Regions from separate parts of the Bacillus sp. D386 genome, predicted to be linked through region 2. Evidence: riboswitches for the same ligand, from Rfam matches in the RefSeq annotation. Region 2 holds a riboswitch; the other holds the start of a gene.

Region 1 (4,331 bases), on a different contig from region 2:
ACCTATCATGTAGAGTACCCATTATATAGCCCGACTCCACTTACAGCAGAGCAGAAGCCTGATGAGATCTTTCATGCTGTACTTAATGCAATAAGAGGAGTAATGGTCCAAAGCCAAATAAATCCTGATGAACTGTCGTTAGTATCCTTTAGCTCGGCTATGCACAGCGTAATTGCGGTTGAGGAAAATGGAAATCCATTAACTCAATGCATTACATGGGCTGACAGCCGTTCAAAGAAGTGGTCCGACTATATTAAAAATGAGAGGAATGGACAAGAAATTTATCGGAGAACTGGAACGCCAATCCATCCAATGTCTCCTCTTACAAAAATCACCTGGTTGATGAATGATTATCCCGAATTAGCGGGTAGGACATATAAATTCATTTCCATTAAAGAATATGTTTTTTATAAATTATTTGGGCAATATGTGATTGATTATTCGGTTGCCTCAGCAACAGGAATGTTTCATCTTAAAAATTTAGAATGGGATTCTGAGGCATTGGCAATCGCGGGTATTACAGAGACCCATTTGTCTAAACCAGTACCAACTACATATTATTTATCTGGCATGGACTCCGCCTATGCTGCGGATATGGGGCTGTTGCCGGATACTCCATTTGTAATAGGAGCCAGTGATGGCGTTCTCTCCAATCTGGGTGTCAATGCGATTGATCCAGGGATTGTAGCAGTCACGATTGGAACGAGCGGAGCCATTCGTACGGTAACAGATAGGCCGATTACGGATGAAAAGGGCCGAATTTTTTGTTATGCATTGACGGATAAGCATTGGGTGATTGGCGGACCAGTTAATAATGGAGGTATGACTTTTAGATGGCTAAGAGATGAGCTGGCTTCAGCGGAAGTAGAAACAGCTAAACGCCTCGGAATTGACTCATATGAAGTACTCACCAAGATAGCATCAAAAGTAGCGCCGGGGGCAGATGGACTACTATTCCACCCATATTTAGCTGGAGAGAGAGCGCCCATTTGGAACCCTGATGCCAGAGGATCGTTCTTTGGCTTGGGACTTCATCATAAAAAGGAACATATGGTCAGAGCGGTGCTTGAAGGAGTCATTTTTAATCTCTATACAGTCTTATTAGCTTTGCAGGAATTGATAGGTGTGCCAAGTAAAATCAGGGCAACGGGGGGATTTGCGCGCTCAGAGTTATGGAGGCAAATGCTTGCGGATATTTTTAATCAGGAAGTAGATGTGCCAGAAAGCTTTGAAAGCTCTTGTTTAGGAGCAGTTGTACTCGGCAGATATGCACTCGGTGAAATTGAAGACCTATCCGTTGTATCAAATTATGTGGGAACTACACATGTCCATACGCCGGTTAAAGCAAATGTAGAAAGATACGAGGAATTACTGCCAATTTACATCAATATATACAGAAAATTGGAGACTGAATATAGCAGTATAGCAGCTTTCCAAAACAAATGGATTAATCATAAATAAGTTGATTTGAAAATAACATTGTCGAATAATATTGACAGCATTCGCGTTTTCACTGTATCCTTTATACAGGAATAATTTAATTTAATACAAATCCTCATCGGACTAAAAGATGAGGTAGAGGTCGCAGATTTTATTAGTAAACTAAAAAGAGAGCCGGAAAGCTTGCTGACTTTAGTTGAAAGGAAAATCTGCCGAAGCGCTCTTTTTTTCCGAAGAGAGCAGCTGGGACTGTATCCGAATAGGTGCAGGACTGTCATGGAATATATACATCGCGATATGTATATAGACCATGGAGAACTATCCATTTATTGTCTGGTGTGGCTAATCATAAAATGTTGCACACCTTAACAATAAGGTGTGTTTTTTATTTAGTTTATTTACACAGAAATGGATAATTCAAAAATAGAGAGTAACATGACAGCTTTGGAAGGGGAATTATCGTGCACAATAAGAAGCAACTGGGTTTTTGGATTTTAACGGCATTTGTAGTCGGCAATATGGTTGGGTCTGGTATTTTTATGTTGCCGCGTACGCTGGCAGAAGTAGCTAGTCCTGCCGGAGTAATTATGGCATGGGGATTAACAGGATTGGGTGTACTAACTATTGCGCTGGTTTTTGGGAATCTGGCTGTTCGTAAGCCACATTTAACAGGTGGCCCTCAGATTTATGCTAAGGAATTGTTCAAGGAAAATTCTTTAGCCTCAAGATTATCCGGGTTTATGTCTACATGGGGATACTGGATTGGTAATTTTGCAGGTAATATTGCCATCATTACTACGTTTGCAGGGTATTTATCTACCTTCTTCCCAAGTTTGACCAGTACGGCTGAATTGTTCAGTATAGGGGATTTTAGTCTAAAAGTTGGCAATGCTTTAACATTCCTTGTCTGCACAATCATGCTCTGGGGCGTTCATTTCTTTATTATGCGAGGCATAGAGAATGCTGGTAAATTAAACTTTGTTGCGACTGCGGCAAAAGTACTTGGATTTGGATTATTCATAGTAATTGGGCTATTTGCCTTTGAACAATCTAATATTGTACCGTTTGCGGAAACTCGTATAATTGATGGTGAGAGTCGGGGATTACTCAGCCAGGTAAATTTTGCTGCCGTCTCAACCTTATGGGCTTTTGTAGGGGTTGAATCCGCTGTTGTATTCGCATCAAGGGCGAAGAGAAAGGCAGATGTAAAGAGAGCGACCATTTTAGGGCTATTGATTGCCCTGGCTATCTATATGGGAATCAGTACACTTGTTATGGGATTATTAACACAGGATGCACTTATCCATTCAGAAAAACCATTAATCGATGCAATTGAAACGGTGCTGGGACCTGTTGGTGGGAAAGCATTGGCGGTCATTGGATTGATCAGTTTATTTGGTTCAACAATTGGCTGGATCTTGTTAAGCGCTGAAATCCCGTATCAGGCAGCAAAACAAGGTTTATTTATCCCTAAGTTTTTACAGGTCAATAAGCGTGGGATTCCTAATTTCTCTATGATTGTTTCAAATGGTTTAGGTCAATTATTTATTTTCTCAACTATTTCAAATTCAATTGCTCATGCATTTGACTTTATTATTTATATCGCGACACTTTCTTATTTAGTGCCATATTTAATTTCCTCCTCATTCCAACTGAAATTAGTTTGGACTGGCGAGACATATAAATCTGATGAAATGCGTTCACGAATTATTGATGGTACCATAGCCATATTGGCGACGGCATATTCCATTTGGGTGATCATCAAAGGAACGGCTGATTTAAAAACATTTATTTTCGGTGTTATCCTTCTGGCAAGCGGAATCCTATTCTATCGTTTACTGCCTAAAAATATGGAGGAAGTTAAACAACACGAGAACTATTATTTGAAAAAATCTTTTTAACTGTAATAAGAAGCAAACCCATTGTTAAAAGTGGGTTTGCTTTTTTTGGGTATTATTTAAAAGTAAAACGGTGTTATGAAAACTGTTATCGGGAGCAATGATAGAGTGTAATCATGTGAGTTTGATAAATTGACATACCCAATAGGGTATATTACGATTAGACTAATCGATGAACTAATGGAGGTCTATTAAAATGAAGATTTTAATTGTTGGCGGTGTGGCAGGCGGAGCATCTGCTGCGGCAAGACTGCGCCGTCTAAGCGAAAAAGATGAAATCATCATGTTTGAAAAAGGTGAATATATTTCATTTGCGAATTGTGGTCTTCCATATTATATAGGAGAAGTTATCCAAAACCGTAATAAACTGCTTGTTCAAACAGTTGAAGGAATGGGGCAACGCTATAATTTAGATATACGTAATTGGACAGAAATTATCAAAATCAATCGGGAGCAGAAGACTGTCATAGCCAGAAAAGCAATGACAGGCGAGGAATATGAGGAATCCTACGATGTGCTAATCCTATCTCCGGGTTCAAAACCGGTTAGGCCAGCCATTCCGGGAATCGATGAGGCTAAATCTGTTTATACGCTTCGGAATGTTCCTGATACGGACCGTATCAAAGAAAAGGTAGATCAGGATAAACCTGAGAAGGCTGTTATCATTGGCGGCGGGTTTATTGGGATTGAAATGGCTGAAAATTTACGGGAGCGCGGCATAGATGTAACAGTTATTGAGATGGGAAATCAGGTGATGGCGCCAATTGATTTGGAGATGGCTCAAATGGTCCACACACATTTGCGGGACAATGGAGTTCATTTAATACTTGAGGATGGTGTATCATCTTTTGAAAAGAATGGTCGTATCATTCGCTTGAAAAGCGGCAAAGAAGTAGAAACGGATATGATACTTTTAGCGATTGGTGTTCAACCTGAAAGTACCATTGCGAAAGATGCCGGCCTCGAGCTTGGGGTTCGGAATGCGATAAAAGT
Region 2 (4,331 bases):
GTTTGAGTCAAAACAGGTATAGTTTCCTCTGTAATAGACTCTTTTTGTGTCTGCGTGTAAATAAATAGAAATATGAATAAAAAGAATGGAGCAAGAATGGCAATTGTTTTATTCTTCAATTTGGATGAGGCCTCCTGATGTCGTTTTTATTTAGTAGAAAGTATTTGCCAGTCGTGAAAAAATTAATCAATGGGCATCAAATTGTGTTAAGTTGTTTATAAAAATATGAATAAAGGTAAGAATCTAGTATTGAGCTTTTAGGGAAGTGAGGGAAGATAGATGTTTTATATAGGAGTTGATATAGGAACCACGAGTACAAAGGCTGTATTATTTTCGGGAGACGCATCTGTGCTCAGCACCTATCATGTAGAGTACCCATTATATAGCCCGACTCCACTTACAGCAGAGCAGAAGCCTGATGAGATCTTTCATGCTGTACTTAATGCAATAAGAGGAGTAATGGTCCAAAGCCAAATAAATCCTGATGAACTGTCGTTAGTATCCTTTAGCTCGGCTATGCACAGCGTAATTGCGGTTGAGGAAAATGGAAATCCATTAACTCAATGCATTACATGGGCTGACAGCCGTTCAAAGAAGTGGTCCGACTATATTAAAAATGAGAGGAATGGACAAGAAATTTATCGGAGAACTGGAACGCCAATCCATCCAATGTCTCCTCTTACAAAAATCACCTGGTTGATGAATGATTATCCCGAATTAGCGGGTAGGACATATAAATTCATTTCCATTAAAGAATATGTTTTTTATAAATTATTTGGGCAATATGTGATTGATTATTCGGTTGCCTCAGCAACAGGAATGTTTCATCTTAAAAATTTAGAATGGGATTCTGAGGCATTGGCAATCGCGGGTATTACAGAGACCCATTTGTCTAAACCAGTACCAACTACATATTATTTATCTGGCATGGACTCCGCCTATGCTGCGGATATGGGGCTGTTGCCGGATACTCCATTTGTAATAGGAGCCAGTGATGGCGTTCTCTCCAATCTGGGTGTCAATGCGATTGATCCAGGGATTGTAGCAGTCACGATTGGAACGAGCGGAGCCATTCGTACGGTAACAGATAGGCCGATTACGGATGAAAAGGGCCGAATTTTTTGTTATGCATTGACGGATAAGCATTGGGTGATTGGCGGACCAGTTAATAATGGAGGTATGACTTTTAGATGGCTAAGAGATGAGCTGGCTTCAGCGGAAGTAGAAACAGCTAAACGCCTCGGAATTGACTCATATGAAGTACTCACCAAGATAGCATCAAAAGTAGCGCCGGGGGCAGATGGACTACTATTCCACCCATATTTAGCTGGAGAGAGAGCGCCCATTTGGAACCCTGATGCCAGAGGATCGTTCTTTGGCTTGGGACTTCATCATAAAAAGGAACATATGGTCAGAGCGGTGCTTGAAGGAGTCATTTTTAATCTCTATACAGTCTTATTAGCTTTGCAGGAATTGATAGGTGTGCCAAGTAAAATCAGGGCAACGGGGGGATTTGCGCGCTCAGAGTTATGGAGGCAAATGCTTGCGGATATTTTTAATCAGGAAGTAGATGTGCCAGAAAGCTTTGAAAGCTCTTGTTTAGGAGCAGTTGTACTCGGCAGATATGCACTCGGTGAAATTGAAGACCTATCCGTTGTATCAAATTATGTGGGAACTACACATGTCCATACGCCGGTTAAAGCAAATGTAGAAAGATACGAGGAATTACTGCCAATTTACATCAATATATACAGAAAATTGGAGACTGAATATAGCAGTATAGCAGCTTTCCAAAACAAATGGATTAATCATAAATAAGTTGATTTGAAAATAACATTGTCGAATAATATTGACAGCATTCGCGTTTTCACTGTATCCTTTATACAGGAATAATTTAATTTAATACAAATCCTCATCGGACTAAAAGATGAGGTAGAGGTCGCAGATTTTATTAGTAAACTAAAAAGAGAGCCGGAAAGCTTGCTGACTTTAGTTGAAAGGAAAATCTGCCGAAGCGCTCTTTTTTTCCGAAGAGAGCAGCTGGGACTGTATCCGAATAGGTGCAGGACTGTCATGGAATATATACATCGCGATATGTATATAGACCATGGAGAACTATCCATTTATTGTCTGGTGTGGCTAATCATAAAATGTTGCACACCTTAACAATAAGGTGTGTTTTTTATTTAGTTTATTTACACAGAAATGGATAATTCAAAAATAGAGAGTAACATGACAGCTTTGGAAGGGGAATTATCGTGCACAATAAGAAGCAACTGGGTTTTTGGATTTTAACGGCATTTGTAGTCGGCAATATGGTTGGGTCTGGTATTTTTATGTTGCCGCGTACGCTGGCAGAAGTAGCTAGTCCTGCCGGAGTAATTATGGCATGGGGATTAACAGGATTGGGTGTACTAACTATTGCGCTGGTTTTTGGGAATCTGGCTGTTCGTAAGCCACATTTAACAGGTGGCCCTCAGATTTATGCTAAGGAATTGTTCAAGGAAAATTCTTTAGCCTCAAGATTATCCGGGTTTATGTCTACATGGGGATACTGGATTGGTAATTTTGCAGGTAATATTGCCATCATTACTACGTTTGCAGGGTATTTATCTACCTTCTTCCCAAGTTTGACCAGTACGGCTGAATTGTTCAGTATAGGGGATTTTAGTCTAAAAGTTGGCAATGCTTTAACATTCCTTGTCTGCACAATCATGCTCTGGGGCGTTCATTTCTTTATTATGCGAGGCATAGAGAATGCTGGTAAATTAAACTTTGTTGCGACTGCGGCAAAAGTACTTGGATTTGGATTATTCATAGTAATTGGGCTATTTGCCTTTGAACAATCTAATATTGTACCGTTTGCGGAAACTCGTATAATTGATGGTGAGAGTCGGGGATTACTCAGCCAGGTAAATTTTGCTGCCGTCTCAACCTTATGGGCTTTTGTAGGGGTTGAATCCGCTGTTGTATTCGCATCAAGGGCGAAGAGAAAGGCAGATGTAAAGAGAGCGACCATTTTAGGGCTATTGATTGCCCTGGCTATCTATATGGGAATCAGTACACTTGTTATGGGATTATTAACACAGGATGCACTTATCCATTCAGAAAAACCATTAATCGATGCAATTGAAACGGTGCTGGGACCTGTTGGTGGGAAAGCATTGGCGGTCATTGGATTGATCAGTTTATTTGGTTCAACAATTGGCTGGATCTTGTTAAGCGCTGAAATCCCGTATCAGGCAGCAAAACAAGGTTTATTTATCCCTAAGTTTTTACAGGTCAATAAGCGTGGGATTCCTAATTTCTCTATGATTGTTTCAAATGGTTTAGGTCAATTATTTATTTTCTCAACTATTTCAAATTCAATTGCTCATGCATTTGACTTTATTATTTATATCGCGACACTTTCTTATTTAGTGCCATATTTAATTTCCTCCTCATTCCAACTGAAATTAGTTTGGACTGGCGAGACATATAAATCTGATGAAATGCGTTCACGAATTATTGATGGTACCATAGCCATATTGGCGACGGCATATTCCATTTGGGTGATCATCAAAGGAACGGCTGATTTAAAAACATTTATTTTCGGTGTTATCCTTCTGGCAAGCGGAATCCTATTCTATCGTTTACTGCCTAAAAATATGGAGGAAGTTAAACAACACGAGAACTATTATTTGAAAAAATCTTTTTAACTGTAATAAGAAGCAAACCCATTGTTAAAAGTGGGTTTGCTTTTTTTGGGTATTATTTAAAAGTAAAACGGTGTTATGAAAACTGTTATCGGGAGCAATGATAGAGTGTAATCATGTGAGTTTGATAAATTGACATACCCAATAGGGTATATTACGATTAGACTAATCGATGAACTAATGGAGGTCTATTAAAATGAAGATTTTAATTGTTGGCGGTGTGGCAGGCGGAGCATCTGCTGCGGCAAGACTGCGCCGTCTAAGCGAAAAAGATGAAATCATCATGTTTGAAAAAGGTGAATATATTTCATTTGCGAATTGTGGTCTTCCATATTATATAGGAGAAGTTATCCAAAACCGTAATAAACTGCTTGTTCAAACAGTTGAAGGAATGGGGCAACGCTATAATTTAGATATACGTAATTGGACAGAAATTATCAAAATCAATCGGGAGCAGAAGACTGTCATAGCCAGAAAAGCAATGACAGGCGAGGAATATGAGGAATCCTACGATGTGCTAATCCTATCTCCGGGTTCAAAACCGGTTAGGCCAGCCATTCCGGGAATCGATGAGGCTAAATCTGTTTATACGCTTCGGAATGTTCCTGATACGGACCGTATCAAAGAAAAGGTAGA

What was found. A riboswitch is a leader RNA that binds a small molecule or an ion and turns the genes downstream of it on or off. The one in region 2 is predicted to bind lysine.
Region 1: linked by a shared signal. The riboswitch ahead of FHY45_RS02825 (amino acid permease) and the one ahead of FHY45_RS08070 (amino acid permease) in region 2 are both predicted to bind lysine.

What each region holds. Positions count from the first base shown of each region.
Region 1 covers NZ_VEMV01000001.1:591,483-595,813, reverse strand. Annotated here, with positions in the region: gene gntK (gluconokinase) at 1-1,461, shown strand, start outside; lysine riboswitch at 1,569-1,769, shown strand; gene FHY45_RS02825 (amino acid permease) at 1,902-3,341, shown strand; gene cdr (CoA-disulfide reductase) at 3,535-4,331, shown strand, end outside.
Region 2 covers NZ_VEMV01000002.1:638,505-642,835, reverse strand. Annotated here, with positions in the region: gene FHY45_RS08080 (peroxiredoxin family protein) at 1-119, opposite strand, end outside; gene gntK (gluconokinase) at 280-1,818, shown strand; lysine riboswitch at 1,926-2,126, shown strand; gene FHY45_RS08070 (amino acid permease) at 2,259-3,698, shown strand; gene cdr (CoA-disulfide reductase) at 3,892-4,331, shown strand, end outside.